DNA from 3 places in the Burkholderia sp. JP2-270 genome. Region 2 is predicted to be linked to each of the others. Evidence: riboswitches for the same ligand, from Rfam matches in the RefSeq annotation. Region 2 holds a riboswitch; each other region holds the start of a gene.

Region 1 (10,143 bases), 1.1 Mb from region 2:
GCTGCGCGCGCCTGCTGCGTGCGCCTACTTCATCAGCTTTTCGGTGATGAACCGCCATTCGGCGCGCGTAACGGGCGTGATCGACAGCCGGTTGCCGCGTGCGAGCACGCGCATGTCGGCGAGTTCGTCGTGTTCGCGCAGTGCGGCGAGCGGCACGAGCGGCGACTTTTTCACATAGCGCACGTCGACGAGGAGCCAGCGCGGCGCTTCCTGCGTCGACTTCGGGTCGTAATAGGGGCTGCTCGGATCGAACTGCGTGGGATCGGGGTAGGGCGTCGACGATACTTCGGCGAGGCCAGCGATGCCCGGCTCGGGGCAGCTCGAGTGATAGAACAGCACGCCGTCGCCGATCTTCATCGTGTCGCGCATGAAATTGCGCGCCTGATAATTGCGCACGCCGGTCCACGGCAGCGAGCGCTGCGGTGCGTTGGCGAGATCGTCGATGCTTGCTTCGTCCGGTTCGGACTTCATCAGCCAGTATTGCATGGATCGTGATCGACGCAGCAGGAGGCATGATGGTCTGTTGGCATGCGCGTTCTGCGTGCAAACAGACCCTGAAAAAGAAAACGGCACCGGGACTCGCCCGATGCCGTTGGATAGGCCCCCGCCTTGGCCGCTAGGCCGGCATCCTGAACCTGAGGTTCAGAATTGGTCGCAGTTAGCAGCACTTCGGGTACATCAGACAGAGTGACGCGCGCGCCCGTGCTACAAATTTCCGCAACCGTGCACATGGCATTGGTTCAAGGAATATATGACCTTGGCGAACCAGGCAGGGAAGCTGACTGAACTGTGTTTCGATGCGCCAATTTGACCACCGTTGATCGCCGAGATCAAGGAGAATCGACGCATCGATTGAAACGTTACTGCGTCTCGTGCTGTGCGAGCACCGCGCCGAGCTGTTCGTTCATCTGGTGCATTGTACGACGGATTTCCTCCGCCGGAAATGCTTCACCGTGCCGCACGCTCGTTTGCAGCCGCAGCAATTCCGATGCGAGCGACAGTGCCGCCATCACCGCGATGCGATCGGTGCCGCGTACCGAGCTGTTCGAGCGGATTTTCGACATTTCGGCGTCCACGCGCGCGACCGCCTCGAGCAGCGCCGCTTCGGTCTCGGCCGAACAGGCGAGACGATAGGCCTGACCGAGAATCGAGACTTCGATCTGCTTGGTGCTCATGCATGTTCTCCGTGGCTGGCCGCGTCATCGCCACCCGTACGCGCCTGCGCATCCAGCAGGTCGAGCTGGTTGTCGGCTTGCTCCGCGCTTTTCGAGCGCGGCAGCTTTTCGAGAATCGCGTTCAGTTTCACCTGCGCGTCGTCGATCTTCGCCGACAGCGTGTCGCGCTCGGCTGCGAGCGCATTGCGTTCATCGCGCAGCTGCGCGAGTTCCGCGCGGACCGTGTCCGCTTCCGCGCGCAATTGCGCGACCTGCTCCTCGAGCGCGAGCCGTTCCGAGTGATAGCGCTTGTTCAGCGAAATCAGACGGCCAATATTTTGAGATAGGGTTTCGAGTTCGTTGAGCATTTGCTGCGTCCTCTAAAGACCCAGCATTTTAGCGCGGAATAACGCGCAATCCGACATCTGTAACGTTTCCAGTCGTAACACCCCCGCTTCTTGCCGCGAATAGGCGCGCCACGTGCGTGTCCGGACGCTTCCTTGACGCTCGCGCGAGCGGCTCCTAAACTGGCGCCGCCTCGGTGCTCGCGCGTGGAACGCGCGGTTAAACGGGAAGCAGGGAGCGGGCTCCGCCGGGAGGCCGCCAACCTGCGCTGCCCCCGCAACGGTAAGCGGCCGCGTCCTGTGACGCAGGCCGGCTCGGGCGCGTTCCGCGTGCAGGTGTCGCACGCGGGCGCGGGCCACTGCGCGTCATCGCGCGGGAAGGCGAGCCGGTACGCCGCCAGCCCGGATACCGGCCGAGGCGGGGAGCCCGCATGGGCTTCGTGACGCGCGGCCTGCGGGGAGGCGGGGCGCGCAGTGCTTCACGGGATTTATCTTCATGCTGACCCCAATCGTCCGCACGGCGCTCGGCGCGCTCTGCGGACTGCCGCTTGCCGCCGCCGCGCAGACCGCGGCGAATGCCGATGCCGCGGCGCCCGCCGTACCCGCGACAACGTCGGCCGTGTCCGCGGCCCGGCCTGGCGCTGCGACCATGCTCGAACCGGTCGTCGTCACCGCGCAGCGCGCGCCGCAGGCGCTGGCCGACACGATTCCGCAAACCACCGTATTCGACGCGCAGGATATCGCCGCGCATCCGGGCGCCGACCTGCCGACCCTGCTCGCGTTCGCACCCGGCGCGCAGATCGTGCGCAACGGCGGCCCCGGCGCGAGCACGACGATGTTTCTGCGCGGCGCGGAGTCGACGCAGTCGCTCGTGCTGATCGATGGCGTGCGGGTCGATTCCGCGAGTCTCGGTGCCGCGCAACTGAGCCAGCTGCCGCTCGACCAGATCGAGCGCGTCGAGATCGTGAACGGCAACGTGTCGTCGCTGTACGGCTCGGGCGCGATCGGCGGCGTCGTGCAGGTGTTCACGAAGGACGGCGGCAATCATCCGCCGCGCTTCAACTTCGCGGTCGGCGTCGGCAGCTACGGCACTCAGACGCAGCAGGCCGGCGTATCGGGGCGGCTCGACGGCGACGGAAAGACGACGTTCAGCGTGTCGATCGCACGCGACAAGGACAACGGTTTTTCCGCGCTCGACCCGGCGAAGAAGCCGAACGCGAACCCGAATGCGAACGGCTACCTGAACGAGAGCATCACCGCGGCGCTGCGCCACCGCTTCAACGACCGCTGGGATGCGGGCATCAGCTACTTCCAGTCGAACGGCAACAACAGCTACGACAATGCGTGGGGCGTGCCGACCGACCTGAACAACCTCTATTCGCGCGTGCAGCAGGTGCGTGCGTTCACGAACGGCAAGCTGACCGACTGGTGGACCGCTCGCGTGAGCGTGTCGACCGGCAACGATCGCAGCCAGTCGGCGCTGAACGGCGTCTATACCGATCACTTCAATACCGACAACCGCCAGTACACGTGGCAGAACGACTTCCGGATCGCGCCGGATCATCTGATCCAGGCCGGCTACGAGCGGCTCGACCAGCAATTCATGTCGAATGCGTATTCCGCGCCGCAGCGTCACGTGAATTCCGGCTGGGTCGGCTATTCGGGGCGCTTCGGCCGCCAGCAGTTCCAGGCGAACCTGCGCCGCGACCAGTACTCGGACTTCGGCGGCGCCAATTCCTACTATCTCGGCTACGGCCTCGAACTGACCGATCGCTGGAAGGTGACCGCGAGCTATTCGGACGCGTTCCGCGCGCCGAGCTTCAACGACCTCTATTACCCGATGGCCGGCAATCCGTCGATCCAGCCGGAGCGCAGCCATTCGATCGAGGCCGCGTTGCAGTACGCGTCCGATGCGGTGGGCGTGATGCGGCTCACCGCGTTCCAGACGCGCTATGCGAACCTGATCAACTATCGGCCCGACGGGAGCGGTTTCTACTATATTGCGCAGAACGTCGGCAGCGCGAAGGTGCAGGGGCTCGAAGGGTCGTGGCAGGGGCATGTCGGCGCGACCGACGTACGGGTTGCCGCCACGTTGCAGAACCCGGTCGACGAAACGCAGAATCAGGATCTCGACCGCCGCGCGCGGCGTTTCGCGTCGATGGCCGTGAACCGCGCGTTCGGCGCGTGGCGCGTCGGCGGCGAATGGCTCGTGAGCGGCGCGCGCAACGATCCGGGCGGCGGGCGGCTCGGCGGCTACGGGATCGTCAACCTGTCCGCGCGCTACAACATCACGAAGTCGTGGTATGTCAGCGCGCGTATCGACAACCTGCTCGACAAGGACTACGAGCTTGCATATGCCTACAACACGCCGAAGCGCGGCGCCTATGTCACGCTCGGCTGGCAGCAGCAGTAAGCGGATGCGCCGCGCGTCATGCGCAGCCCCGTGCGCGGCATGAGCGCCGCGCGCGCCGCCGCGATCTGGGCCGCGCTGGCCGCCGTGGTCGCGTTGCTGTTCGTCGTGTCGCTGTCGATCGGCAGCGTGCCGATGTCGCCGTGGCAGGCGCTCGCGTCGCTCGTGCCGCATGGCGGCGACGCGCTGTTCGCCGACATCGTCCGCACGCTGCGCCTGCCGCGCGCGCTCGCGGGCTTCGCGTGCGGTGCGCTGCTCGCGCTTGCCGGCGCGCTGCTGCAGGTGCTGCTGCGCAACCCGCTCGCGGAACCGTATGTGCTCGGCGTGTCCGGTGGCGCGGCCGGGTTCGCGCTGGTCGCGATGATCGCGGGCGGTGCGTGGTGGCTCGTCGATGCGTCGGCGTTCGCCGGCGCGCTCGTATCGGTCGCGCTCGTGCTCGGTCTCGCGCGCCGCGAGCTGTGGCGCGGCGATTCGCGCGACGCGTCGCCGCGGCTGCTGCTCACTGGTGTCGTGATCGCGGCAGGGTGGGGCGCGCTCGTCACGCTGCTGCTGTCGCTCGCGCCCGATGCGCGGCTGCGCGGGATCATCTTCTGGCTGACGGGCGACCTGAACGGCGTGACCGCGCCGTGGTTCGCGTGGGGCGCGCTGTTCTTGGCCGCATGCGTCGCGCTGCCGGCCGCGCCGCAATTGAACGTGCTGCTGCGCGGCGACGCGACCGCGCTCGCGCTTGGCGTACCGGTCGCGCGCCTGCGCGTGCGGATCTATCTCGTCGCGTCGCTGGCCGCGGCGGCTGCGGTAACGACGGCCGGCACGATCGGCTTCGTCGGCCTCGTCGTGCCGCATGCGCTGCGGCTCGCATTCGGCAACGACCAGCGCATGCTGCTGCCGGCCGCGATGCTCGCGGGCGGCGGCGGCGTGATGGCGGCCGACCTGCTCGCGCGCACCGCGATCGCGCCCGCGCAACTGCCGGTCGGCGTGATGACCGCGTTGATCGGCGTGCCGGTGTTCCTGTGGATGTTGCTGAGGAGGCCGATGCGATGACAGGCACTGCGCAGCACGCTGCCGCCTCCGGCAACCACATGGCCTGCGCGACCGTCGACCTGACGCTGATGGCCGGCGCGCGCACGCTGCTCGACGGCTTCACGCAGGCCTTCCGTCCCGGCGAAATCTGGTGCGTCGCGGGACCGAACGGCGCGGGCAAGACGACGCTGCTCGCGACGCTCGCGGGGCTGCACCCGCCGACCGGCGGCCGGGTCGAGATCGACGGCCGGCCGCTCGCCGCATGGCCGCCCGCGCAGCTCGCGCAGCGTCGCGCACTGATGCCGCAGCAGCTGCACGATGCATTCAGCGCGACCGTGTTCGACACGGTGCTGCTCAACCGCTTTCCGTATCTCGGCGGCTGGGGCTGGGAGCGCAACGGCGACCGCGCGGCCGCGCGCGACGCGCTCGCGACGTTCGACCTGACCGCACTGGCGTCACGCGACGTGCTGTCGCTGTCGGGCGGCGAGCGGCAGCGGGTCGCGCTGGCCGCGACGCTGTGCCAGGATGCGCCACTGATGCTGCTCGACGAGCCGCTCGCGCATCTCGACCTGCATCACCAGATCGACTGCCTGACCGCGCTGGCCGCATGGCTCGACGCCGGCCCGCGCACGGTGCTGTTCTCGTGCCACGACCTGAATCTCGCGCGGCGTTTCGCGACGCATGCGCTGTTGCTCGACGGCCGCGGCCATGCGTGGGCTGGTCCCGTGCACGACGTGCTGACGCCCGAGCGCGCGAGTGACGCGTTCGGCTATCCGCTCGTGCTGATCCGCGAGCATGGCCGCGACGCGCTGCTGCCTGCTTGGCCCGAGCGACAATGACCTTTTCCTTTACGATGCGCGGCGCAGGCCGCGCCAACGACACGGCTTCCCGATGACGACTCCGACCCACTTCCCGCCCGCGATCGCGCCGCTCGACGACGCGCTGCGCAAGCGCCTGCAGCATGTAATCGACCACAAGACCAAGCCGCCCGGCAGCCTCGGCCAGCTCGAGGCGCTCGCGTTGCAGATCGGCCTGATCCAGCATTCCGAGCGTCCGACCGTGCAGCGCCCGGTGACGATCGTATTTGCCGGCGACCACGGGATCGCGGCCGAAGGCGTGAGCCCCTATCCGCAAGCGGTGACCGCGCAGATGGTAGCGAACTTCCTGGCCGGCGGCGCAGCGATCAACGCGTTCTCGGGTGTCGCGCAGAGCACGCTCGAGATCGTCGATGCGGGCGTCGCGTCGCCGCTGCCGCTGTCCGACCGGCTGGTGTCGCTGCCGGTCGCGCGCGGCACGCGCAACTTCGCGACGGAGCCGGCGATGACGCGCGACGAGGCGATGACGGCGCTCGCGGCCGGCGCGGCGCGCGTGCGCCTGCATGCTTCGCTCGGCACGAACGTGATCGGCTTCGGCGAGATGGGGATCGCGAACACGTCGTCGGCCGCGTGCCTGATGAGCCGCCTGCTCGACGTGCCGATCGACGCGTGCGTCGGCCGCGGCACGGGCCTCGACGACCAGGGTCTCGCGCACAAGCGCGCGGTGCTCGGCCGCGCGCTCGTCAAGCACTCGCACGCGATCGCGCCGCTCGACGTGCTCGCGACGTTCGGCGGCTTCGAGATCGCGATGATGACGGGCGCGTATCTCGCGGCAGCGAGCGAGCGGATGACGATCCTCGTCGACGGCTTCATCGCGACGGCCGCGCTGCTCGTCGCCGAGCGCATCGCGCCCGGCGTGCGCGACTACTGCGTGTTCTCGCATACGTCGCACGAGGCCGGGCACCGGCGCATGCTCGAGCATTTCGGCGCGAAGCCGCTGCTCGCGCTCGACCTGCGGCTCGGCGAAGGCACGGGCGCCGCGCTCGCGCTGCCGCTCGTGCGCGCGGCGGCCGCGTTCCTGAGCGAGATGGCGAGCTTCGAGTCCGCCGGCGTCGACAATCGTGACGCCTGATCGCGCGCCCGGCGTGCGTGCCGAACTGCGCTACTTCTTCGTCGCGCTCGGCTATTTCACGCGCGTGCCCGTGCCGCGCGCGATCGGCTATGCGGCCGGTGATCTCGACCAGGCCGCGCGCTATTTTCCGCTCGTCGGCGCATGCGTCGGCGCGTGGGGTGCGCTCGTCTACCTCGCCGCGCTGCGCGTGCTGCCCGCGTCGATCGCGGTCGGGCTGTCGATGGCCGCGACGCTGCTCGCGACCGGCGCTTTCCACGAGGACGGCCTCGCCGACAGTTGCGATGCATTCGGCGGCGGCTACGCGCGCGACGACGTGCTGCGCATCATGCACGACTCGCGGATCGGCACGTTCGGCGCGGTCGCGCTCGTGATCGCGCTCGGCCTGAAATGGCAGGCGCTCGCGGCCATGCCGCCGCTGCGCGCCGCTTGGACGATGATCGCCGCGCATGCGGCGAGCCGTGCGGCGGCCGTCAGCCTGCTGATGTCGCTCGACTATGTGCGGCCCGAAGGCAAGGCGAAGCCGGTCGCGCAACGGATGGGCGCACGCGCGGCGTGCGTCGCGGCGGTATTCGGGTTGCCGTGGCTGTTCTGGCCGGACTGGCGCATCGGCGTCGCCGCGGGCGGCGCGCTCGTGCTCGTGCGCGCGTGGGCGGCACGCTATTTTGTGAAACGGATCGGCGGTTATACGGGCGACTGCCTCGGCTTCGCGCAGCAATTGAGCGAACTGGCGATCTATCTCGTGGTGCTCGGATGGACATCGTCCTGATCCGTCATCCGGCCGTCGGCGTCGAGCCGGGCATGTGCTACGGACGCAGCGACGTGCCGCTCGCCGCGCCGGCCGACGTCGGCGCGCATGCCGTGCACGCGCATCTGTCGGTTCTCGGCGCGCCGCCGCCCGAACAGATATGGACGAGCCCGCTGGAACGATGCGCGTCGATCGCCGAACGGCTCGCGCAGACATTCGATGTGCCGCTGCTGCGCGATGCCGGCTGGCAGGAGATGGATTTCGGCGCGTGGGAAATGCAGCGCTGGGACGATATCGACCGTGCGGCGCTCGATGCGTGGGCGGCCGACCTGATGCATGCATGCGCGCATGGCGGCGAAAGCGTCGCGCGGTTCGCCGCACGGGTTGCAGGGCGGGCCGACGCGGTTGTGCAGGTCGATCGGCCGCAATGGGCGGTTACGCACGCGGGCGTGATCCGCGCGTTCGCATCGCATGTGTTGCGTGTGCCGCTCGACACGCTGCTGTCGCGGCCGGTGCCGACGGGCGGTGTCGTCTGGCTGCGTGCGGACGATGCGGCGCGAACATGGGAAGTCGTGCACTGGGATGAATAGGCTCGCACGCGTCTGCATGGGAACGACACGACGCGCGGTCAAACCATCTCAAGCACCGGACGCATCAGGGATCGGTGCGCGGCAAACGCGCAAGTCAGCGGAAATCAGCGCGCCGGCCGCCGCGCACGGGCGGCATCGAGATCCTCGCACAGCGCGGCCGCGCCTTGCGCGATCCGCGGCGACGGCCGCGTCAGCAGATCGCCGTCGATCGCGAACAGGTTGTTGCGCGCCACGGCCGTCAGTGCAGGCCACGCGCGCCAGCGTGCAAGGCTCGGCAGCGGTTCGTCCGAGCGCGTCGCACCGGCGCTCGTCGTCACGATCGCTTCCGGATTCGCGGCGAGCACGGCCTCGTCGGTGACGCTTGGCGCGAGCGGCTTGAGCGACGCGAACACGTTGCGGCCGCCGCACAGTGCGATCACGTCGTTGATCAGGTGCGCGCCGTTGAGCGTCGTCAGCGGGCGGTCCCAGACCTGGAAGAACATCGTGACGGGCGGCCGCGCGGCGTAGCGTGCGCGCAGCGCCGCGATGTCGCGCGCATAGGACGCCGCGGCCGCATCGGCCGCCGGCTGCGTGCCGAGCAGCGTGCCGAGCCGGCGCAGCGACGACGATACGTCGTCGAGATGTTTCGGTTCACTGAAGAACAGCGGGATATGCAGCGCGCGCAGCGCGTCGGTCTGCCGTTCGGCATTGCCATGCCGCCAGACGACGATCAGGTCCGGCTTCAGCGCTGCGATTCGTTCGAGGTCGAGCGCCTTGTTGTCGCCGACGCGCGGCACCGCTTGCGCGGCGGGCGGATAGTCGCTGTATGTGACGGTGCCGACGAGCTTCGCGCCGCCGCCGGCAGCGTAGACCAGCTCGGTCGCGTGCGGCGCGAGGCTGATCACGCGCTGCGCGGGCGCGGGCAGCGTAACCGTATTGCCGGCGTCGTCGCGCGTCGTGACATCGGCGTGGACGAACGGCGCATGAGCGAGCGCAGCCAGCGTCGCGGCCGGCGCCAGCCGGCGGAACATGCGCGGGTTCATGCGGATTCCTGTTGCAGCGTCGGCACGCAGTGCGCGAGTGCATCATCGAGGCGCTGCCACTCGGCTTTGCTAGCCGGCAGGCCGATGCGCACGCTCGACGGCTTCGCGAAGTGCCGCGTCCAGATCCCGCGTGCCGCGAGCGCCGCATGCAGCGCAGCGGCGCGCGGGTCGTCGGTCCAGCTGAAGAGCGGTGTCGCACGAACCGCGAAGCCGTGCATGCGCAACAGTGCGGCCAGTCGCTCGCCGTCTGCCGCGAGCCGTTCACGCGCGGCGGCCTGCCATGCGCGATCGGCAAATGCCGCGGCGACCGCGTGACGCGCGGGGCCGCCGACCGTCCATGCGCCGAGCATGTCGCGCAGTGCGGCGATCTGTTCGGGGCATGCGAGCACGAAGCCCGCGCGGATACCGGCCAGACCGAAGAACTTGCCGACCGAGCGCAGCACGACGAGCCCAGGGCGATTAACCTGCGGCGCGAGCGATTGCGTTGCGCCAGTGTCGGCGAACGCCTCGTCGACGATCAGCGTGCCGCCGCGCGCCGACAACTGCGCATGCCAGCGGAGCAGGCGCTCGGCCGGCACGAATTCGGCGGTCGGGTTGTTCGGATTCCCGACGATGACGTGACGCAGTGTCGCCGGCAGCGTTTCCGTGCCGATGTCGAGCGGAACGACGCGATGGCCGTGACGCACGAACGCGGGCGCGTATTCGCCGTACGCGAGCGACGCGACGCCGGCGTCGCCGGTCGGCAGCAACGCAGGCAATGCACGGATCGCGGCCTGGCTGCCGGCGACCGGCAGCACGTGCGCGGGATCGGGCGCGCGGTAGTACTGCGCGGCGCAGGCCGCGAGGCCGTCGCCGTCGTCGGGCAGCCGGCGCCACGCGTCGGCCGGGACGGGCGGCACCGGATAGCCGAC
Region 2 (10,143 bases):
CGGTGCGCGTATCGAACTGCTGCATGCCGAGTGCCGCGAACCGGCGCTGCATCGTTGCCTGGCCCGGCAGCAGGCCGAGCATCGGCGTCGTCGAGCCGTCCACGTCGGTCAGCGATTCACACAGATACACCATCCCCCCGCATTCCGCGACGATCGGCCGGCCTGCGGCCGCATGCGCGCGAATCGACCGCGCGGTTTCGGCATTCGCCGCGAGCGTGGCCGCATGCAGTTCCGGATAGCCGCCCGGCAGGAACAGCGCGTCGCAATCGCCCGGCACCGGCTCGTCGGCGAGCGGCGAGAAGAACCGCAACTGCGCGCCGAGCGCATCGAGCAGCGTGAGATTCGCCGGATAGATGAACGAGAACGCCGCATCGCGCGCGACCGCGATCCGCTTGCCGGCGAGCGCACGCGGCAGCGGCGTCGCGACGTCCGGTTCCGCGAACGCGACGGCAGGCGGCAATTCGGCGAGCGCCGTCTGCTCGAGCACGTCGGCCGCGCGCTCGAGCCGCGCCTCGAGGTCGTCGATGTCGGCTGGCTGGTGCAGGCCGAGGTGCCGCTCCGGCAGCGCGATGCCCGCATCGGCCGGCACGTGGCCGAGCCAGCGCAGGTCGGCGGGCAGCGCCTGTTGCAGCAATTCCGCATGCCGGGCCGAGCCGACGCGGTTCGCCAGCACGCCGTGAAACGGCAGCCCCGGCCGGAACCGCGCGAGCCCGAACGCGATTGCCGCGAAGGTCTGCGCCATCGCCTTCGCGGAAATCACCGCGACGACCGGCACGCCGAACGCGGCCGCGAGGTCGGCACTGCTCGGCGTGCCGTCGAACAGCCCCATCACGCCCTCGATCAGGATCAGGTCCGCATCGCGCGCGGCATCGGCCAGCAGTGCGCGGCAGCCGGCCTCGCCGACCATCCCGAGGTCGAGCGCATGCACGCTCGCGCCGCTCGCGCGTTCGAGCAGCATCGGATCGAGAAAATCGGGCCCGGTCTTGAACACGCGCACGCGGCGGCCGAGCCGGCGGTGCAGCCGCGCGAGGCCGGCCGTCACCGACGTCTTGCCCTGGCCGGACGCGGGCGCGCTGACGAACAGTGCGGGGCAGGCCGGCACGCTCAGAACTCCACGCCGCGCTGCGCCTTCACGCCTTGCTCCTTGTACGGATGCTTGACGAGCCGCATTTCGGTGACGAGATCGGCCGCGTCGATCAGCGCATCGGGCGCGTGCCGCCCGGTGACGACGACATGCACCGACTCCGGACGTGCGACGAGCGTCGCGAGCACTTCGTCGAGCGGCAGGTATTCGTACTTCAGCACGGTGTTCAACTCGTCGAGTATCACCATCCGGTAGTCGCCGCTTTCGATCATCCGGCGCGCCTCGTCCCAGCCCTTGCGCGCCGTCGCGATGTCGGCGTCGCGGTTCTGCGTGTTCCATGTGTAGCCGTCGCCCATCGTCACGAAGTCGCATTCGGCGACCGCGCCGAGGAAGTCGCGCTCGGACGTGTGCAGCGCGCCCTTGATGAACTGCACGACGCCGAGCCGCATGCCGTGGCCGAGCACGCGCACGGCCATGCCGAACGCGGCCGTGCTCTTGCCCTTGCCGTTGCCGGTGTGGACGATCAGCAGGCCTTTTTCATGGGTGGCGGCGGCCTGCTTCTTCTCGTGGCCGGCGCGGCGGCGTTCGGCCATCCGCTGATGGGATTCGGAGTCGGTCTTCATCGGGAATCGTCCTGTCGAAAGCGAAAGAAAGGGTTCAGAGCGGGCCGGCGAGTGCGACCGTCACGCCGTTCCGGATGGATTTGGGGCCCAGCAGCCGGCCGTGCGGTGCCGCGAGCTGCGCGCACGGCTCGGCCACGCCCGCGACGCCGAAGCGCGCGAGCGCGGCGTCCGACGGGCCGCTCGCGGCCAGTTCGGGACGGCTCGCGAGTTGCGCCGCGTCGAACGCGACGAGCGGCCAGCCGCGTCGCGCGCACAGCGTGCGCAGCGCGCGGGCACGCGCCTTGTCGGCGAGCGTCGCGACGAGCGCCGGTTCGGCGGCCGGGTAGAGCGCCAGCGCCGCGCGGATCGCGGCATCGAGTTGCGCGGCCGTCACGCCCGCGCGGAAACCGACGCCGAGCGCGACGCGCATCATGCGCTGCCGCCGAGCGCCGCACGCACCGACGGATCGTCGGCAAGCGCCGCGACGCGGCCGATTACGACGATCGCCGGCGAACCGATGCCGGTCGCGCCGACGCGTTCGACGACGGTGTCGAGCGTCGCGAGCACATGCCGCTGTTCGGGGCGCGTCGCGTTCTCGATCGCCGCGCACGGCGTATCGCCGGGCAGGCCGCCGTCACGCAGCGCCGCCGCAATCGCGTCGAGCCGGCGGATGCCCATATAGATCACGATCGTCATGCGCGTGGCCGCAAGCGCGCGCCAGTCGGGCTCGTCGGCGCCCGCGCCGTGGCCCGTGACGAAGATCACGCCCTGCGCGTCGCCGCGCTGCGTGACCGGAATGCCGAGCGCGGCCGGCGCGGCGATGCCCGAGGTGATGCCGTTCACGACCTCGACCGGGAAACCGGCCGCACCGAGCGCGGCCAGTTCCTCGCCGCCGCGGCCGAACACGAACGGATCGCCGCCCTTGAGCCGCGCGACGCTGCGGCCGGCGCGCAGGTGCGCGAGCATCGCGGCAACGATCGCTTCCTGCGGCGTCGACGCATGACCGCCGCGCTTGCCGACATGCTCGATGTGCGCGTCGGCACGCGCATGGCGCAGCACGTCGGGGTTCACGAGATCGTCGACGAGCAGCACGTCCGCCGCGCCGATCGCGCTCACGGCCTTGAGCGTCAGCAGGTCGGCGTCGCCGGGGCCCGCGCCGATGAGCCAGGCGCGGCTCATCGCGCGCGGCACGGCGCGCACCGTGTCGAGACAGTGGAAAGGGGAAGGCGGGCGGCACATCGGCGGCCGGCGAGCAGGCAATGCATGACGGATCGGGCGAAGCCCGCGCGAACGCGGGCGGAATGCGCACCCCATCCGTCCCCCGCGGATCGGGCGTTCGGCGAGCATCGGGCTCGCCCCTTGCGTCGGCCGGTATCCGGGCTGGCCGCTTGCCAGGCCGCGGCCTTCCCGCCCGGCTGACGGGCAGTGGCATCGTGGGCGGCATGGGCGCGTGCGCGGGGAAGCGCGTCGCGCGGGCGGCGTACCGTTGCGGGGACAGCACAGGCCGGGCGGTCGTCCGCCTCCTGTTTCCCGTTTAACTGCATGCGCGGAATGCGCATGCGAGCACCGAACGCGGCGCTACGATAGCACAGCGGTACGCCCGCGCGAACCCGCCGCGACGATGCCGGAAGCGGCCTCCGGCGTGGCGCCGCGGCCATGCAAGACGCCGTTCGGAAAGCCGCGCCGCCTTGACGCTCCCGCCCCCGACGCCTACACTCGCACGCGTTTTGGTGCTCGCGCGCGCCCTCCGGCGCACGCAGTTAAACGGGAAACAGGGAGCCTGCCTGCGTCGCAGTCGAGCCAACCTGTGCTGCCCCCGCAACGGTAAGCGAACGCATCGTGCCCGCCGCGATGCAGCGCCGCTTCGCCGCATGCCGCGCGCATGCGGACGACCGCCACTGGATGCCCTGCGCATCCGGGAAGGCGAAGCGGCGTGTTCGTCAGCCCGGATACCGGCCTAAACGTTGGGGTTCAGCGCCGCGGGGAGGCGGCGCATCGTCCACGGCCGCAGCATGCCCGACACCCGAGCGTTTCCCGATTCCCGTCGTCCGACCGCCCGTGCGAGCGCGCATGATCCGGCCCGATGAAGGGCCGGACCGCGCGGGGCGAGCCGCGACGGCCGTGTTGGCATTCTTCATGTCGACCGTTCGCAAAGGAGCGTCATGCTCGATTCGCTGTTTCGCCTGTTCAACGACAGCCCGTCCGGGCTGCGCGGCAAGATCGTCGCGATCTATGCGCTGCTGCTCGCGTTCAACGCAGGCGCGTGGATCTGGGCGTTCGCCGCCTTCCACGGTCAGCCCGTGCTGCTCGGCACCGCGCTGCTCGCATACGTGTTCGGGCTGCGCCATGCGGTCGACGCCGACCACATCACGGCCATCGACAACGTCACGCGCAAGCTGATGCAGGAGGGCCGCAGCCCGCTCGGCGCGGGCCTGTTCTTCTCGCTCGGCCACTCGACGGTCGTGATCGTGATGTCGGTCGTGGTCGCGCTCACGGCCGCGTCGCTCGCGCGCTTCGAGAGCATGAAAGCGTGGGGCGGCGTGATCAGCACGAGCGTGTCGGCGTTCTTCCTGCTGGTGCTCGCGATCGCGAACCTGCTGATCCTGATTTCCGTCTACCGGACGTTTCGCGCCGCACGGCGCGGCGAGCCGATCGTCGACGCCGATCTCGACCTGCTGCTGAACCAGCGCGGCGTGCTCGCGCGCCTGTTCCGTCCGCTGTTCCGGCTCGTGTCGCGCAGCTGGCACCTGTATCCGGTCGGGTTCCTGTTCGGCTTCGGCTTCGACACGGCGACCGAGATCGCGCTGTTCGGCATCTCGGCGGCGCAGGTGCAGGGCGGCCTGTCGTTCTGGTCCGTGATGGCGCTGCCGATGCTGTTCACCGCCGGCATGACGCTGGTCGACACGACCGACGGCATCCTGATGATGGGCGCGTATCGCTGGGCGTACGTGCGGCCGATCCGCAAGATCTACTACAACATGACGATCACCTTCGTGTCGGTGCTGGTCGCCGCGCTGATCGGCGGCATCGAGGTGCTCGCGCTGCTCGCGGACAAGCTGTCGCTGCAGGGCCCCGTGTGGGGCTTCGCGTCGATGGTGGCGTCGCACTTCGGCATGCTCGGCTACGTCGTGATCGGCCTGTTCCTCGCATGCTGGCTCGTGTCGGCCCTGATCTACCGGTTAAAGCGCTACGACGAGATCGACGTGACGATCTCGGCCTGACTCCCCCTTACGACCCTGGATATTCCATGACTCTACGCAAGCTGCCCGTCACGATCGTCACGGGCTTTCTCGGCAGCGGCAAGACGACGCTGATGCGCCACATCCTGCAGCACGCCGAAGGCCGCCGCATCGCGGTGATCGTCAACGAATTCGGCGAGCTCGGCATCGACGGCGAAATCCTCAAGGGCTGCGGCATCGGCTGCGACGACGCGCAGGACGAAGCGTCGGGCCAGCTTTACGAACTCGCGAACGGCTGCCTGTGCTGCACCGTGCAGGAAGAGTTCTATCCGGTGATGGAAGCGCTCGTCGAGCGCCGCGCTGACATCGACCACGTGCTGATCGAGACGTCGGGGCTCGCGCTGCCGAAGCCGCTCGTGCAGGCGTTCAACTGGCCGACGATCCGCAACAGCTTCACGGTGGATGCGGTCGTGACCGTCGTCGACGGGCCGGCTGCCGCGAGCGGCCAGTTCGCGGAAAACCCGCAGGCAGTCGACGCGCAGCGCCGTGCGGACCCGAACCTCGACCACGAATCGCCGCTGCACGAACTGTTCGCCGACCAGCTGTCGTCCGCCGATCTCGTGATCGTGAACAAGGCCGATCTCGTCGGCGACGCGCAGTTCGCGCAGATCGAAACCGCGATCCGCGAAGAGATCCCGCCGCAGGTGAAGATCGTGCGCGCGACGCGCGGCGAGCTCGACCTCGCGATGCTGCTCGGGCTCGAATCGGCGTCGGAAGAAACGATCCACCTGCGCCACGACCATCACGGCTCGGCCGACGACGGCGATCACGATCACCATCACGACGATTTCGATTCGGTGGTCGTGTCGGGCGACGCGGGCTCGCGCGAAGCGACGATCGCCGCGCTGCAGCGCGTCGTCGAAGCACACACGATCTACCGCGCGAAGGGCTTCGCCGCGCTGCCCGGCGCGCCGATGCGGCTCGTGATCCAGGGTGTCGGCCGCCGCTTCGACAGCTATTTCGACCGCCGCTGGCAGGACGGCGAAACGCGCGCGAGCCGTTTCGTGCTGATCGGCGAGGATCTCGACGCGGCCGCGCTGCAACGCGCGTTCGACGCCGCGTGCGCGGCCGAACCGCAACAGGCGTAACGCACGATGCATCTGCTGCGCACCACGCCGGGCGGCTTCGTCGACGATACGCAGGGCGTCGTCCGGATCGACCAGCAACCGGCCGACATCGTGATCCTGAGTTCGGCCGACACGACGCTGTCGCTGCTCGCGAGCGTCGTGCCGCAATTGCCGGCCGGCTTCCCGAGCGTGCGGCTCGCGAACGTCACGTTCCTGCGGCAGCCGGCGTCCGTCGATTTCTATGTCGACGACGTGCTGCGTCATGCGAAGACGGTCGTGATCGATCATCTCGGCGGCGAAGCATACTGGCCGTACGGGATCGAGCAGGCCGTGTCGCTCGCGTCGAAGCGTGCTCAGCAGCTCGCGATGTTCTCGGGCGACCTGCAGGAAGACCCGAACCTCGTCGCGAAGAGCACGGTCGCCCCCGACCTGTGCCGGCTGTGGTGGCGCTACCTGCGCGAAGGCGGCGTGCACAACGCCGAAGCACTGCTGCGCAGCATCGCCTTCCATACGCTCGGCTTCGGCGACGAACCCGAGCCGCCGCGTCCGCTGCCGGCCGCCGCGCTGTATCACCCGGCGCGCGACCGCGCGAGCGTCGACGACTGGCGGCCGCGCTGGACGCCCGGCGCGCCGGTCGTCGCGATCCTGTTCTATCGCGCGCACTGGCAGGCCGCGAACACGGCCGTGTTCGACGCGCTGGCCGACGCACTCGTTCAGGAAGGGCTGAACCCGCTGCCGATCGCGGTGACGTCGCTGAAGGACGCGGTGAGCCGCGAGGTCATCACGCAGCTCTGCGACATGCACGGCGTGGCGCTCGTGCTGAACACGACCGCGTTCGCGGCCGGCGCGATCGATGCCGCCGAGCCGGACGTGCTCGCCGGCGACGCGCCGGTGCTGCAGGTGATCCTGTCCGGCGGCAATCGCGACGCATGGGTGGCCGACAACCAGGGCCTGCATGCGCGCGACATCGCGATGCACATCGCGCTGCCCGAGGTCGACGGGCGCATCGTCACGCGCGCGGTGAGCTTCAAGGGGCTCGCCTATCGCTGCCCGCACACCGAGGTCGACGTCGTGCGCTACCAGCCGGATGCGGAGCGGATCGCGTTCGTCGCGGCGCTCGCGCGCGGCTGGTGCCGGCTGCGCACGCTCGACAACGCGAGCAAGCGCATCGCGCTGATCCTCGCGAACTATCCGCAAAGCGAAGGGCGGATCGGCAACGGCGTGGGGCTCGACACGCCGGCGTCCGCGCTGCGCGTGCTCGCGGCGCTGCGCGATGCGGGCTACGCGGTGGCCGACCTGCCGCCCGACGGCGATGCGCTGATCGCGCGGCTTACCGAAGGCGTGACCAACGACGCGGCCGTGCATGCGCTGCGCCCGGCGTTCCAGAGCTTCGCGCTGGCCGACTACGTCGCGCATTTCGCGCGGCTGCCGGCGGCCGTGCGCGCCGCGCTGAACGAGCGCTGGGGGCCGCCCGAAGCCGACCCGACGCTGCGCCACGGGCGTTTCACGATCGCAGGCTGGCGCGCGGGCAACGTGTTCGTCGGCATCCAGCCGTCGCGCTCGCGCGGCGAGAACGACTATGCGAGCTACCACGACGCGGATCTCGTGCCGCCGCATGCGTATCTCGCGTTCTATTTCTGGCTGCGCGATGCGTATCGCATCGACGCGGTCATCCATCTCGGCAAGCACGGCAACCTCGAATGGCTGCCGGGCAAGAGCGTCGCGCTGTCCGACGCATGCTGGCCCGACCTGACGCTCGGGCCGCTGCCGCACCTGTATCCGTTCATCGTCAACGATCCGGGCGAGGGCAGCCAGGCGAAGCGCCGCGCGCAGGCGGTGATCGTCGATCACCTGATGCCGCCGCTCACGCGCGCGGAAAACTACGGCCCGCTGCAGGATCTCGAGCGGCAGGTCGACGAATACTACGAAGCGCTGATGGTCGATGCGCGGCGCGCGAAGCTGCTGAGGAAGACGATCCTCGCGACGATCGCCGAACACCGGCTGCACGACGAACTGAGCGTATCGCCGCCGCGCGACGCGGGCGACGAGGATGCGCTGCTGACGCGCGTCGACGCATGGCTGTGCGAATTGAAGGAAGCGCAGATTCGCGACGGGCTGCACGTGTTCGGCGTGTCGCCGGCCGATCGTCAGCGGCGCGATACGCTGCTTGCGCTCGCGCGCTTTCCGGTCGGCGACGGCAAGGGCGAGCGCGCGGGGCTGATCGGCGCGCTCGCGCGCGACCTGACGCTCGGCGACGATTTCGATCCGCTGTCGGCCGACTGGGCCGCGCCGTGGGCCGGCCCGCGGCCGGCGATCCTGCAGGCGCTCGATGCATCGCCGTGGCGCCATGCGGGCGATACGCGCGAGCGGCTCGAACGGCTCGCGCAGCAATGGCTGGACGGGCTGTGCGCGACGGTATCGGGTGACGCCCATACCGATGCGACGCCGCCCGGCGAATGGCCGCATACGCTCGCGGTGATCGAACGCGTCCGCTCGACGCTGATGCCCGCGCTCGACGCATGCGGCGGCGAGGAAATGCGCCAACTGCTGCGCGGGCTCGACGGCCGCTTCGTGCCGCCGGGGCCGAGCGGCTCGCCGTCGCGCGGCCGCCCCGACGTGCTGCCGACCGGGCGCAACTTCTACTCGGTCGACACGCGCGCGGTGCCGACGCAGGCCGCGTGGTCGCTCGGCCTGAAATCCGCGCAGCAACTGATCGAGCGCCATCTGCAGGATCACGGCGACTATCCGCGCGCGATCGGCTTGTCCGTGTGGGGCACGGCGACGATGCGCACGGGCGGCGACGATATCGCGCAGGCGTTCGCGCTGCTCGGCGTGCGGCCGAAATGGGCGCACGGCAGCCATCGCGTGACCGATTTCGAGATCCTGCCGATCGAGATTTTCGACCGGCCGCGCATCGACGTGACGCTGCGCGTGTCGGGCTTCTTCCGCGACGCGTTCCCGAACCTGATGCACCTGTTCGACGCGGCCGTGCAGGCCGTCGCCGAACTCGACGAACCCGAGGAGCTGAACCCGATCCGCGCGCGCATCGAGCGCGAACGCGCGAAATGGATCGCGCAGGGCGTGGCGCCCGACGAAGCGCGGCGCCGCGCCGGCTGGCGCGTGTTCGGCGCGCGGCCGGGCAGCTACGGCGCGGGCCTGCAGGACCTGATCGACCAGCGCCGCTGGCAGACCGACGCCGATCTGGCAGAGGCCTACCGACAGTGGGGCGGCCATGCTTACGCGCAGAACAGCGCGGGCGACGCCGCGCCCGACGTGTTCGGCGAGCGGCTGGCGACGATCGACGTCGTCGTGCAGAACCAGGACAGCCGCGAGCATGACATCCTCGATTCGAACGACTACTACCAGTTCCAGGGCGGCATGACGGCGGCCGTGCGGCACCTGTCGGGGCAGCAGCCGAGCATCTACCACGGCGACCATGCGAATCCGGTCGCGCCGAAGATGCGCACGCTGCGCGAGGAGATCGCGCGCGTGATCCGCTCGCGTGTCGTCAACCCGAAATGGCTCGACGGCGTGAAGCGCCACGGCTACAAGGGCGCGGCCGAGCTGGCCGCGACCGTCGACTACCTGTACGGCTATGACGCGACCGCGCGCGTGCTGTCAGACCACCAGTACGCGCTCGTCGCCGACGCATACCTGTTCGACGACGACACGCGCGGGTTCCTCGAACGGCACAACCCGAAGGCGCTGCACGGCATCTGCGAACGCTTCGTCGAGGCGATGCAGCGTGGCCTGTGGCAGCAGCCGGGCGACTATCGCGAGCGGATCGAAGCGGTCTGGCTCGAAAGCGAACAACTCCAGGAAGGAGGACGGCGATGACCGATCCGACGCTGCACCGCGAGCGCGCGGTCTTTCCGTTTGCGGCGCTCGTCGCGCAGGACGCGTTGCAGCAGGCGCTGCTGCTCGCCGCGATCGATCCGTCGCTCGGCGGCGTGCTCGTGAGCGGCCCGCGCGGCACCGCGAAATCGACCGCCGCGCGCGGCCTCGCGGAACTGCTGCCCGAAGGGCAGTTCGTCACGCTGCCGCTGTCGGCGAGCGACGAACAGGTGACGGGCACGCTCGATCTCGCGCATGCGCTGGCCGAAAACGGCGTGCGCTTCCGGCCGGGCCTGCTTGCGCGCGCGCATCTCGGC
Region 3 (10,143 bases), on a different replicon from region 2:
ATGGCCGATCAGGCCGATGTTCAGTGTGCCGACCAGCTGGCGGTCCATGTGCCGCGCGGCCATCCCGAATTCGTCGAGCGCCGCGAGCAGCTTGCGGCTCATCGCATGGAACCGTTCGCCCTTCGGCGTGAGCCGGAAACCGCTGCGGCCGCGCTCGCAGAGCCGGTAGCCGAGCCGCGTCTCGAGCGACGCCAGCTGCGCGCTGATCGTCGACTGTCCGACGTTCAGCACGGCCTGCGCGGCCGATACGCCGCCCGCGTCCGTGACCGCGAGAAACACGCGGATCAACCTCAGATCGAGGGTCGACAGATTCCCCAGCACGCTCTTCCCCTTCCATACATCGATGAAGATCGATGTTAACGTCGATATCTTCGCATTCTTCTTTCCCGGCGGAGCGCGTAAAACTGTGCGCCAAGCCGCGTCGAATGATACGGCAACCCCACATCGGAAGAGGCGTCCCATGAACGACCACACCCATTTCCAGCCGCTCGGCGGCAACGAGATGCCGCGCTGCGGCGGCATCGCGACGATGATGCGCCTGCCGCACGTGGCGAGCGCCGAAGGCCTCGACGCGTGCTTCGTCGGCGTGCCGTTCGATCTCGGCACGTCCAACCGCACCGGCGCGCGCTTCGGCCCGCGCCAGATCCGCACCGAATCCGTGCTGCTGCGCCCGTACAACATGGCCACGCGCGCCGCGCCGTTCGATTCGCTGCAGGTTGCCGACATCGGCGACGTCGCGATCAATCCCTACAACCTGCACGATTCGATCGCGCGGATCGAAGCCGCATACGACGCGATCCTCGAGCACGACTGCAAGCCGATCACGCTCGGCGGCGACCATACGATCGCGCTGCCGATCCTGCGCGCGATCCACCGCAAGCACGGCAAGGTCGCATTGATCCACGTCGATGCGCATGCCGACGTGAACGACACGATGATGGGCGAAAAGATCGCGCACGGCACGCCGTTCCGCCGCGCGGTCGAGGAAGGCCTGCTGCATGGCGACAAGGTCACGCAGATCGGCCTGCGCGGCACGGGTTACGCGGCCGAGGATTTCGACTGGTGCCGCGAGCAGGGCTTCCGCGTCGTCCAGGCCGAGGAATGCTGGAACAAGTCGCTCGCGCCGCTGATGGAAGAAGTGCGCGAGCGCGTCGGCGACACGCCCGTCTACATCAGCTTCGACATCGACGGCATCGATCCGGCCTACGCGCCGGGCACGGGCACGCCGGAAATCGCGGGCCTCACGGTGCCGCAGGCGCTCGAGATCATCCGCGGCGCGAAGGGGCTGAACATCGTCGGCTGCGATCTCGTCGAAGTCGCACCGCCATACGACCCGTTCGGCACCACGGCGCTGCTCGGCGCGAACCTCGCGTACGAGCTGCTGTGCGTGCTGCCGGGCGTCAAGTACCGCGACTGATCCCGCGCCGCCACCTATTCCAAATCAGAGGATTCCAGAGGAGCACACACAAAGATGGGGACTTCCGTCAAGCAACCGAAGCGGGCGGCGCTCGCTTCGTTCGTCGGCACCACGATCGAGTGGTACGACTTCTATAGCTACGCGACCGCCGCCGCCATCGTGTTCGGGCCGCTGTTCTTTCCCGGCGAAAACCGCTTCGTCAGCCTGCTCGCGTCGTTCGGCTCGTTCGCGGTCGGCTTCTTCGCGCGGCCGCTCGGCGGCGTGATGTTCGGCTATCTCGGCGACCGCTTCGGCCGCAAGCGTTCGCTGCTCGCGACGCTGATGCTGATGGCCGTGTCGACGGTCGCGATCGGCCTGCTGCCGACCCATGCGCAAGCCGGTGTGATCGCGCCGATCCTCCTCGTGCTGATGCGCGTGCTGCAAGGCATCGCGGTCGGCGGCGAATGGGGCGGCGCGGTGCTGCTCGCCGGCGAGCATGCGCCAGAAGGCAAGCGCACGTTCTTCGCATCGTTCGCGCAGCTCGGCAGCGCGAGCGGCCTGATCCTGTCGATGCTCGCGTTCGGCGCGATCAGCACGCTGTCGAAGGACGACATGATGAGCTGGGGCTGGCGCGTGCCGTTCCTCGCGAGCGCCGTGCTGCTGGTGGTCGGCTTCGTGATCCGCGCGAGCGTGTCCGAGTCGCCCGAGTTCGAGGAAGTCAGGAAGAGCGGCACCACTGCGCAAAACCCGGTGCGCGAAGCGCTCAAGTACTGGCCGCTGCTGCTGCTCGCGATCGGCGCGAACGTGTACGGCATCGCCGGCGTGTATTTCAGCAACATCTTCATGATCAGCTATGCGACGCAGTTCCTGTCGCTCGACCGGTCGATGGTGCTCCATTGCATGGCGATCGTCGCGGTGCTGCAGTTCGTCGTACAGCTCGCGGCCGCGTTCCTCGCGCAGCGCTTCGGCACCACGCGGGTACTGCTGATCACCGGCGCATGGGCCGCGATCGTCCCGTTCGTGATGCTGCCGCTCGTGCACATGGGCACGCCGTTGTCGATCACGGTCGGCGTCGGCCTCGCGACGCTCGCGGAATCGGGCTACTACTCGGTCGTCGCGGGCTTCGTCAGCGGCATCTTCGTCGCGCGGATCCGCTATACGGCGATCTCGATCGCATACCAGGTGTGCGGCGCGCTCGCCGGCGGCCTCACGCCGCTCGTCGCGACCGTCATCGCGCAGAACGTCGCGCCGCAATGGTGGCCGCTCGCGATCCAGTACACGAGTGCCGCGATCCTGTCTTCGCTGTGCGTGTGGCTGATCTCGCGCCGCGTCGGCATCGACGATGCCGGTGCGCCCGGCAAGGCGAACGAGCCGCTGCCGCGCGGCGCGCGCACCGCGTAACGTCCTGCAACGGGCAGGCTGCGTCACTCGCCTGCCCGGTCATCGCATGCAAGGGGCGGCGCAACCACGCCGCCTTTTTTCATTTCGCCGCCGGAAGGTCGCGCGCACGACAAGTATCGCAGTGCGCTTGTCGCCGAACACGCTGCAGAACCGGCCGTGCGGACGGATATAGTCGTCGCGACAGGCGCAGCGCTTGCTATTGCACCTGGCTGCGCAGCGCCTTTGCCGCCGCGACCATGTTCGTCAGCGCAGGAATCACTTCCGCCCATTGGCGCGTCTTCAGGCCGCAATCCGGGTTCACCCACAGACGCTCCGCCGGAATCCGCTCGGCCGCCTTCTTCATCAGGCCGACGATGTGATCCTGCGTCGGAATGTTCGGCGAATGGATGTCGTACACGCCCGGCCCGATCTCGTTCGGATACCTGAAGCTGTCGAACGCGTCGAGCAGTTCCATGTCCGAGCGCGACGTCTCGATCGTGATCACGTCCGCGTCCATGTCGGCGATCGACGCGATGATGTCGTTGAACTCCGAATAGCACATGTGCGTGTGGATCTGCGTTTCGTCCCGCACGCCGTTCGCGGTGATGCGGAATGACTCGACCGCCCACTTCAGGTACTCGCTCCATTGCGCGCGGCGCAGCGGCAGCCCTTCGCGCAGCGCGGCCTCGTCGATCTGGATCACGCGCACGCCGGCCTTCTCGAGATCGAGCACTTCGTCGCGGATCGCGAGCGCGAGCTGGTAGCACGACACCGAGCGCGGCTGGTCGTCGCGCACGAACGACCAGTTCAGGATCGTCACGGGGCCGGTCAGCATGCCCTTCATCGGCTTGTTCGTCAGCGACTGCGCATACGTGATCCATTCGACCGTCATCGCCTTCGGGCGGCTGATGTCGCCGAACAGGATCGGCGGCTTCACGCAGCGCGAACCGTACGACTGCACCCAGCCGAACTGGCTGAACGCGTAGCCGTCGAGCTGCTCGCCGAAGTATTCGACCATGTCGTTGCGCTCGGCTTCTCCGTGCACGAGCACGTCGAGCTCGAGCGACTCCTGTTCGCGGACGCTGCGTTCGATTTCAGCCTTCATTGCCATGCGATAGCCGGCTTCATCCAGCGCACCTGCCTTGAACTGGCTGCGCGCCTGGCGGATTTCGGCGGTCTGCGGGAACGAGCCGATCGTCGTCGTCGGGAAGGCCGGCAGGTTCAGCCGCGCCGACTGCTTCGGTGCGCGCTGCGTATACGGACTCACGCGCTTGCCGAGCTGCGCGTCGATGCGCGCGATCGCGGCCTTCACCGCCGGGTTGTTCACGCGCGGCGAGCGGCGGCGCGAGTCGATCACGGCGGCGTTCGCGGCAAGCGCATCGGCCACCTTGTCGCGGCCTTCGTTCAGCGCGGTCGCGAGCACCTTCAGCTCGTCGAGCTTCTGCAGCGCGAACGCGAGCCACGAACGGATCTCCGCGTCGAGCTTCTCCTCGCTCGCGAGATCGACCGGCACGTGCAGCAGCGAGCACGACGGCGCGAGCCACAGGCGATCGCCCAGTTGCTTCGCGAGCGGTTCGAGCCAGTCGAGCGTCGCGCTCAGGTCTGTCTTCCAGATGTTGCGGCCGTTGATCGCGCCAACCGACAGCACGCGCTCGGCGGGCAGCTCGCGCACCAGAGCGTCGATTTCGTCGCGTGCATTGATCGCGTCGACATGCAGGCCGTCGACCGGCAGCGAGCTCGCGAGCGTCAGGTTGTCCTGAAGCTGGCCAAAGTACGTGGCAAGCAGCAGCTTGATGCGGCGCGTCTCCAGTGCCGCATACGCGGTGCGAAATGCCTGCCGCCATTCGGCGTCGAGTTCGGTGACGAGAATCGGTTCGTCGATCTGCACCCATTCGACTCCCTGCGCGGTCAGCGTATCGAGCAGCGCGCCGTACACGGGCAGCAGCTTCGGCAGCAGCGCGAGACGGTCGGAATCGTCCTTCTCCTTGCCGAGCCACAGGTACGTGACGGGGCCGATGATCACCGGCTTGGCATTCACGCCCTGCGCGTTCGCCTCGGCCAGTTGCTGCAGCAGGCGCGACGGGTCGAGCGAGAAGTTCGTGTCCGCGTGGAATTCCGGCACGATGTAGTGGTAGTTCGTGTCGAACCATTTCGTCATTTCACCGGCCGCGACGCCACCGCAGCACGCCGCATGCTCTTGCGCCGACTGCGCCGAACGGCCGCGCGCAACGCGGAAATAGTTGTCGAGCACGTCGCCGTGGAAGCCCTGCACGCGCTTGGGCAGGTTGCCGAGCGTGAAGCTCATGTCGAGCACCTGGTCGTAGAACGCGAAATCGCCGATCGGCGCGAGATCGAGATCGCGCTGGTCGTGCCAATGGCGCTGGCGCAGCCCGGCGCCAAGCGCCTTCAGCTCGTCGCGCGACGATTCGCCCTTCCAGTAGCGTTCGAGACCGAACTTGAGTTCGCGCTTCGCGCCGATGCGCGGAAAACCGAGGTTGTGTGTCCTGACCATGAAGCTGCCGTCCAGATGAAATAGAAGATCCGGCAGCCATGATAGGGATTTCAAACCATGAAATAAAATGGCATTATTTCATTCATCCATTAAATTTGTTCATGCATCTGTTAGATAAGCGATATCCATGCTGGAACGATTCCATCTCGTCGTCATTCGTGAAGTCGAGCGCCAGGGCTCGCTGACCGCGGCCGCCAATGCGTTGCATCTCACGCAATCGGCGCTCAGCCACACCGTCCGGAAAATCGAGCAGCAGCTCGGCACGCCGATCTGGGATCGGGAAGGACGCGGCCTGCGGCTCACGCAGGGCGGGCACTATCTGCTGAAGCTCGCGAACCGGCTGCTGCCGCAGTTCGAGCTCGCCGAGGAGCGGATGAGGCAGTACGCGAAGGGCGAGCGCGGCACGCTGCGCATCGGGATGGAGTGCCACCCGTGCTACCAGTGGCTGCTGAAGGTCGTGTCGCCGTATCTGTCGCGCTGGCCCGACGTCGACGTGGACGTGAAGCAGCGCTTCCAGTTCGGCGGCATCGGTGCGCTGTTTGGCTATGACATCGACGTGCTCGTCACGCCCGATCCGCTGAACAAGCCGGGCCTGCGCTTCGATCCCGTGTTCGACTACGAGCAGGTGCTGGTGGTCGCCGACTCACACCGGTTCGCGAACGCCGACTACGTGACTCCCGAGCAACTGACCGACGAGATCCTGATCACGTACCCGGTCGAAACCGACCGGCTCGACATCTACAACCAGTTCCTGACGCCGGCCGGCATCGTGCCGAGGCGGCACAAGTCGATCGAGACGACCGACATCATGCTGCAGATGGTCGCGAGCGGGCGCGGCATGGCCGCGCTGCCGAGATGGCTCGCCGACGAATACGCGGACCGGATGCCGGTCGTGCCGGTCAAGCTCGGCAAGCAGGGGATCGCGAAGCAGATCTTCCTCGGCATCCGCGAAGCAGATGCATCGATCGACTATCTGGCCGCGTTCGTCGCGCTTGCGCGCGAATCGACGTGGAACGCGCCGCGCATGCTGCGCTAGGCGTGCCCCGTCGCGATACGTGTCAGGCGGCGCGCATGCCGATGCGTTCGCCGCGCTCTACCCATGCGCCGAACAGCAGGCCGATCGTCGTCCACATGATCGCCTGCATGCCGATGGCCGCGACGCGGAACTTCCACAGCACGGCGGCCGGGAACGCGGCCGGCACTTCGTCGATCGACGGCAGCCCGACCTGCACGGCCGCGATGATCGCGATGAACACGAGCCCCGCGACGATCGACGCATTCCATTGGCCGAGCTTCGCCAGCAGATGGCGGCGCACGCTGACCGAGAACGCCATCGTCGCAATCGAGATCGCGATCATCAGGAAGAACAGGCCCGTGCGATAGCCGATCGTGTCGGGATCGCCGACCGACGGCGGATTGGCCGGGTACTTGATGTTCGGCACGATCACGAGCGCGACGAACGCCGCCAGCGCAAGCCACGCGGCCAGCGGCCGTGCCGGGAGACGGCCGCCTCGCCCGTATGCATACGCAAAGACCAGCGAGAACAGCCCGCCGAATGCCGCGCCGTAGGTCACGACACCCGTCAACAGGCCGAGGCCGGCCTGCGTGTCGCGGCTGACCAGTTCGTGCTCGTGCTCCGGCACGTCGCCTTTGGCGGCCTCGAGCTTTTCTTCAAAGGAAATCGCCTGATCGACTTGCGGTTCGCCGACGATTTTCGCGAAACCGAACGTGAGGAGGCCCGCGGCGATGCCTGAGAGCATCCCGCGCATGAGCAGCTTTCCGACCATCGTGTACTCCGCGTCAGTGGCAGGGAAAGCCGAGCAGATGGCGGCCGTCGTGGACGAATTCATGCACGTACATGCCCGGCACGAGCGACGTCGCGCCTTGTTCCGCGCCGACGAAATAGAGTGCGAGCAGCAGGATCAGGCCGACGAACACGGCCCACGGCAACAGTTCACGGACGGGGATGGGTGCCGGCACGGCAACCGGCTTCAGCACTGCTTCGCTCATGGATGCACCTCAGGGGAATCGCGCCCCGACAAATGTTGGATGGGTACGAAGGCAGGTCTGGCTTCCGGGATCGGGATTCCCCGGTTACAGTGGCGCGACCGCGCCGGGATTGCACCGGCTTCCGCGTTTCGTATCGGGCGAATTGTACGCGCGAACGTCCGCGTATTGAAGTGAAGGTCTGCGGACGACCGCACAACCGCCCCGGCCCCTTTCGAAAACCGACATCAACATGCATGCCTCGCTGCGCCTGATCGCACACGCATCGACCCGGGCAATGCGCACCGGCGCGTTTCCCGACGACGATCCGCTCGACGCTCACGGGCTCGCGAACGCCGCTGCGCTGCGCGACCGGTGGGCAGGCGTCGCCGGCTCGCTCGTGCTGTGCAGCCCCGCACGCTGCGCGCGGCAGACCGCCGATGCGCTCGGGCTGCATGCCGACGTCGATGACGCGCTGCGCGACATCGACTACGGAAACTGGCGCGGCAAGCGGCTGCACGACCTCGCACGCGACCTGCCGGACGAACTGGGTGCATGGATCGCCGATCCATCCGCGTCACCGCATCGCGGAGAGTCGTTCGAAGCCGCCGCTCGCCGCGTCGGCGCATGGTTGAACGCGCTGCCGCCTGGCCGCGACATCGTCGCGGTCACCCACGCGGCGATCGTTCGCGCGGCCGTCGCACACGTACTGCGGATGAATCCCGACGCTGCAACCCGCATCGACGTCGCGCCGCTGTCGTGCATGACCTTCGTTGCATCACCGCACGGCTGGGCATTGATGACGAACGACGATCGGCGCGACACCGATGCGTAAGTCCCTGCCGTGTCGTGTTCACTATCTGGGCCGCGATACGGGCCGACGTGTCGCATCTCGGTCGCGCGCCGACATTCACCTTACGTCGCCGTAAGACATACCGTTCGTCATCCCGATTGTCATCAAACTGACTGCTGGCCGCAGCTAGGATCGGACGCGGTTCCCTCACGAGATGCCGTCATGAATCAACCTGCTTCGTCCGCCGCGAACAATCGCGGCTCCGTCGAGCGCAACCGGCAGGTCGGCTATGCCTTCTTCCTGCTGGTGCTCGCGATCGGCGCCGTCTATATCGCCACGCACCTGATCGACGATCTGTCGCCAGTCCGCGAAGGATCGCTGTTCCCGTACCTGATGCTCGGCGCCGCGCTGCTGATCGCGCTCGGCTTCGAATTCGTCAACGGTTTCCACGACACCGCGAACGCGGTCGCCACCGTGATCTATACGCACTCGCTGACACCGAACGTCGCGGTGATCTGGTCCGGCATGTGGAACTTCCTCGGCGTGATGGTTTCGAGCGGCGCCGTCGCGTTCGGCATCCTGCAGTTGTTGCCTGTCGAACTGATCCTGCAGGTCGGCAGCGGCGCGGGCTTCGCGATGGTGTTCGCGCTGCTGATCGCCGCAATCGTCTGGAACCTCGCGACCTGGTATTTCGGGTTGCCTTCGTCGAGCTCGCATACGCTGATCGGCTCGATCATCGGCGTCGGGCTGATGAACCAGTTGATGCACGGGCCGTCGGGCACGAGCGGCGTCGACTGGGGCCAGGCGCTCGGCGTCGGCAAGTCGCTGCTGCTCTCGCCGATCGTCGGTTTCCTGTGCGCGTCGCTGCTGCTGCTCGTGCTGAAGGCCATCGTGCGGATTCCCGAGCTGTACAAGGAGCCGCCGAAGGACCAGCCGCCGCCGTTCTGGATTCGCTGCCTGCTGATCCTCACCTGCACGGGCGTGTCGTTCGCGCACGGTTCGAACGACGGGCAGAAAGGAATGGGCCTCATCATGCTGATCCTGATCGGCACGGTGCCGACCGCGTATGCGCTGAACAAGGCCGTTACGCCCGCCGAATCGCAGACCTTCGTTGCGGTCGCGAACCAGGCCGCCGCGACGTTCGGGAAATACACGAGCGGCGTCGCGCCGTCCGCGAACCCGCGCGCCGACGTCGAGCACTACGTGCAGCGTCGCGAGCTGACGCCCGCCGTGCTGCCGGCCGTACAGCAGTTGTCGACGTCGCTCGCGACTGCGGTCGGCGCGTCGGGCTCGATGGCAGCCGTGCCGCAGCGCGACGTCGACAACGTGCGCAACACGATGTATCTGGTATCCGAAGCAATTCGCCTGATCGAGAAGTCGGGCCAGCCCGCGTTCGCCGCCGACGACAAGCTCGCGATCGACAACTATCGCAAGCAACTCGATCACGCGACCAAGTTCATTCCGACGTGGGTGAAGGTCGCCGTTGCGATCGCACTGGGCCTCGGCACGATGGTCGGCTGGAAGCGGATCGTCGTGACCGTCGGCGAGAAAATCGGCAAGCAGCATTTGACGTACGGTCAGGGCGCGTCGGCCGAACTCGTCGCGATGCTGACGATCGGCGCCGCCGACGTGTACGGGCTACCGGTTTCGACGACACACGTGCTGTCGTCGGGCGTCGCGGGCACGATGGCGGCGAACGGGTCCGGGTTGCAATGGAGCACGGTGCGCAGCCTCGTACTCGCGTGGGTGCTGACGCTGCCGGCGTCTATCGCACTTGCGGGCGGACTCTACTGGTTGTTCCGGTTGCTGGCCTGATCGGGGACGGGGCGGGTGGCCGGCGGAAGCCGGCCGCCTGCTGTTGGAGATTCGACCCTCGCTTCTTCGCTCCGACGTGGACGCATTCGGTGCGTCCATGCCACATCGCGAGCTTTCCTCTCTTCCTTTTCCGAATTGGAGCGCAAGATCTGGAGCGCGCCGGCGCACGGAAGTCGCTAGACTGGGTTCATCAACTTTCTTCGTGGACTCGACTGTGCGCGCGACGTTTCCTGAGCATTCCGAGCGACCGCACGGCGCCAC

The links. A riboswitch is a leader RNA that binds a small molecule or an ion and turns the genes downstream of it on or off. The one in region 2 is predicted to bind cobalamin.
Region 1: it holds a riboswitch for cobalamin, as region 2 does, so the genes downstream of both, DM992_RS07835 (TonB-dependent receptor) here and cobA (uroporphyrinogen-III C-methyltransferase) in region 2, are expected to answer to the same signal.
Region 3: it holds a riboswitch for cobalamin, as region 2 does, so the genes downstream of both, DM992_RS24075 (CbtB-domain containing protein) here and cobA (uroporphyrinogen-III C-methyltransferase) in region 2, are expected to answer to the same signal.

Annotation. Positions count from the first base shown of each region.
Region 1 covers NZ_CP029824.1:1,637,411-1,647,553, forward strand. Annotated here, with positions in the region: gene DM992_RS07815 (EVE domain-containing protein) at 25-486, opposite strand; RNA gene ssrS (6S RNA) at 598-779, opposite strand; gene DM992_RS07825 (cell division protein ZapA) at 861-1,175, opposite strand; gene DM992_RS07830 (ATPase) at 1,172-1,522, opposite strand; cobalamin riboswitch at 1,677-1,931, shown strand; gene DM992_RS07835 (TonB-dependent receptor) at 1,995-3,911, shown strand; gene DM992_RS07840 (iron ABC transporter permease) at 3,930-4,949, shown strand; gene DM992_RS07845 (ABC transporter ATP-binding protein) at 4,946-5,767, shown strand; gene cobT (nicotinate-nucleotide--dimethylbenzimidazole phosphoribosyltransferase) at 5,820-6,875, shown strand; gene DM992_RS07855 (adenosylcobinamide-GDP ribazoletransferase) at 6,865-7,641, shown strand; gene cobC (alpha-ribazole phosphatase) at 7,626-8,210, shown strand; gene DM992_RS07865 (cobalamin-binding protein) at 8,315-9,232, opposite strand; gene cobD (threonine-phosphate decarboxylase CobD) at 9,229-10,143, opposite strand, start outside.
Region 2 covers NZ_CP029824.1:2,721,174-2,731,316, reverse strand. Annotated here, with positions in the region: gene DM992_RS12915 (cobyrinate a,c-diamide synthase) at 1-1,102, opposite strand, end outside; gene cobO (cob(I)yrinic acid a,c-diamide adenosyltransferase) at 1,105-1,707, opposite strand; gene DM992_RS12905 (cobalamin biosynthesis protein) at 1,742-2,119, opposite strand; gene cobA (uroporphyrinogen-III C-methyltransferase) at 2,116-2,925, opposite strand; cobalamin riboswitch at 3,035-3,272, opposite strand; cobalamin riboswitch at 3,398-3,662, shown strand; gene DM992_RS12895 (HoxN/HupN/NixA family nickel/cobalt transporter) at 3,849-4,907, shown strand; gene cobW (cobalamin biosynthesis protein CobW) at 4,934-6,013, shown strand; gene cobN (cobaltochelatase subunit CobN) at 6,020-9,829, shown strand; partial or broken gene DM992_RS12880 (ATP-binding protein) at 9,826-10,143, shown strand, end outside.
Region 3 covers NZ_CP029825.1:1,373,277-1,383,419, forward strand. Annotated here, with positions in the region: gene DM992_RS24045 (LysR family transcriptional regulator) at 1-321, opposite strand, end outside; gene speB (agmatinase) at 461-1,417, shown strand; gene DM992_RS24055 (MFS transporter) at 1,472-2,797, shown strand; gene metE (5-methyltetrahydropteroyltriglutamate--homocysteine S-methyltransferase) at 2,994-5,288, opposite strand; gene DM992_RS24065 (LysR family transcriptional regulator) at 5,416-6,324, shown strand; gene DM992_RS24070 (CbtA family protein) at 6,347-7,075, opposite strand; gene DM992_RS24075 (CbtB-domain containing protein) at 7,089-7,298, opposite strand; cobalamin riboswitch at 7,331-7,473, opposite strand; gene DM992_RS24080 (histidine phosphatase family protein) at 7,522-8,109, shown strand; gene DM992_RS24085 (inorganic phosphate transporter) at 8,290-9,882, shown strand.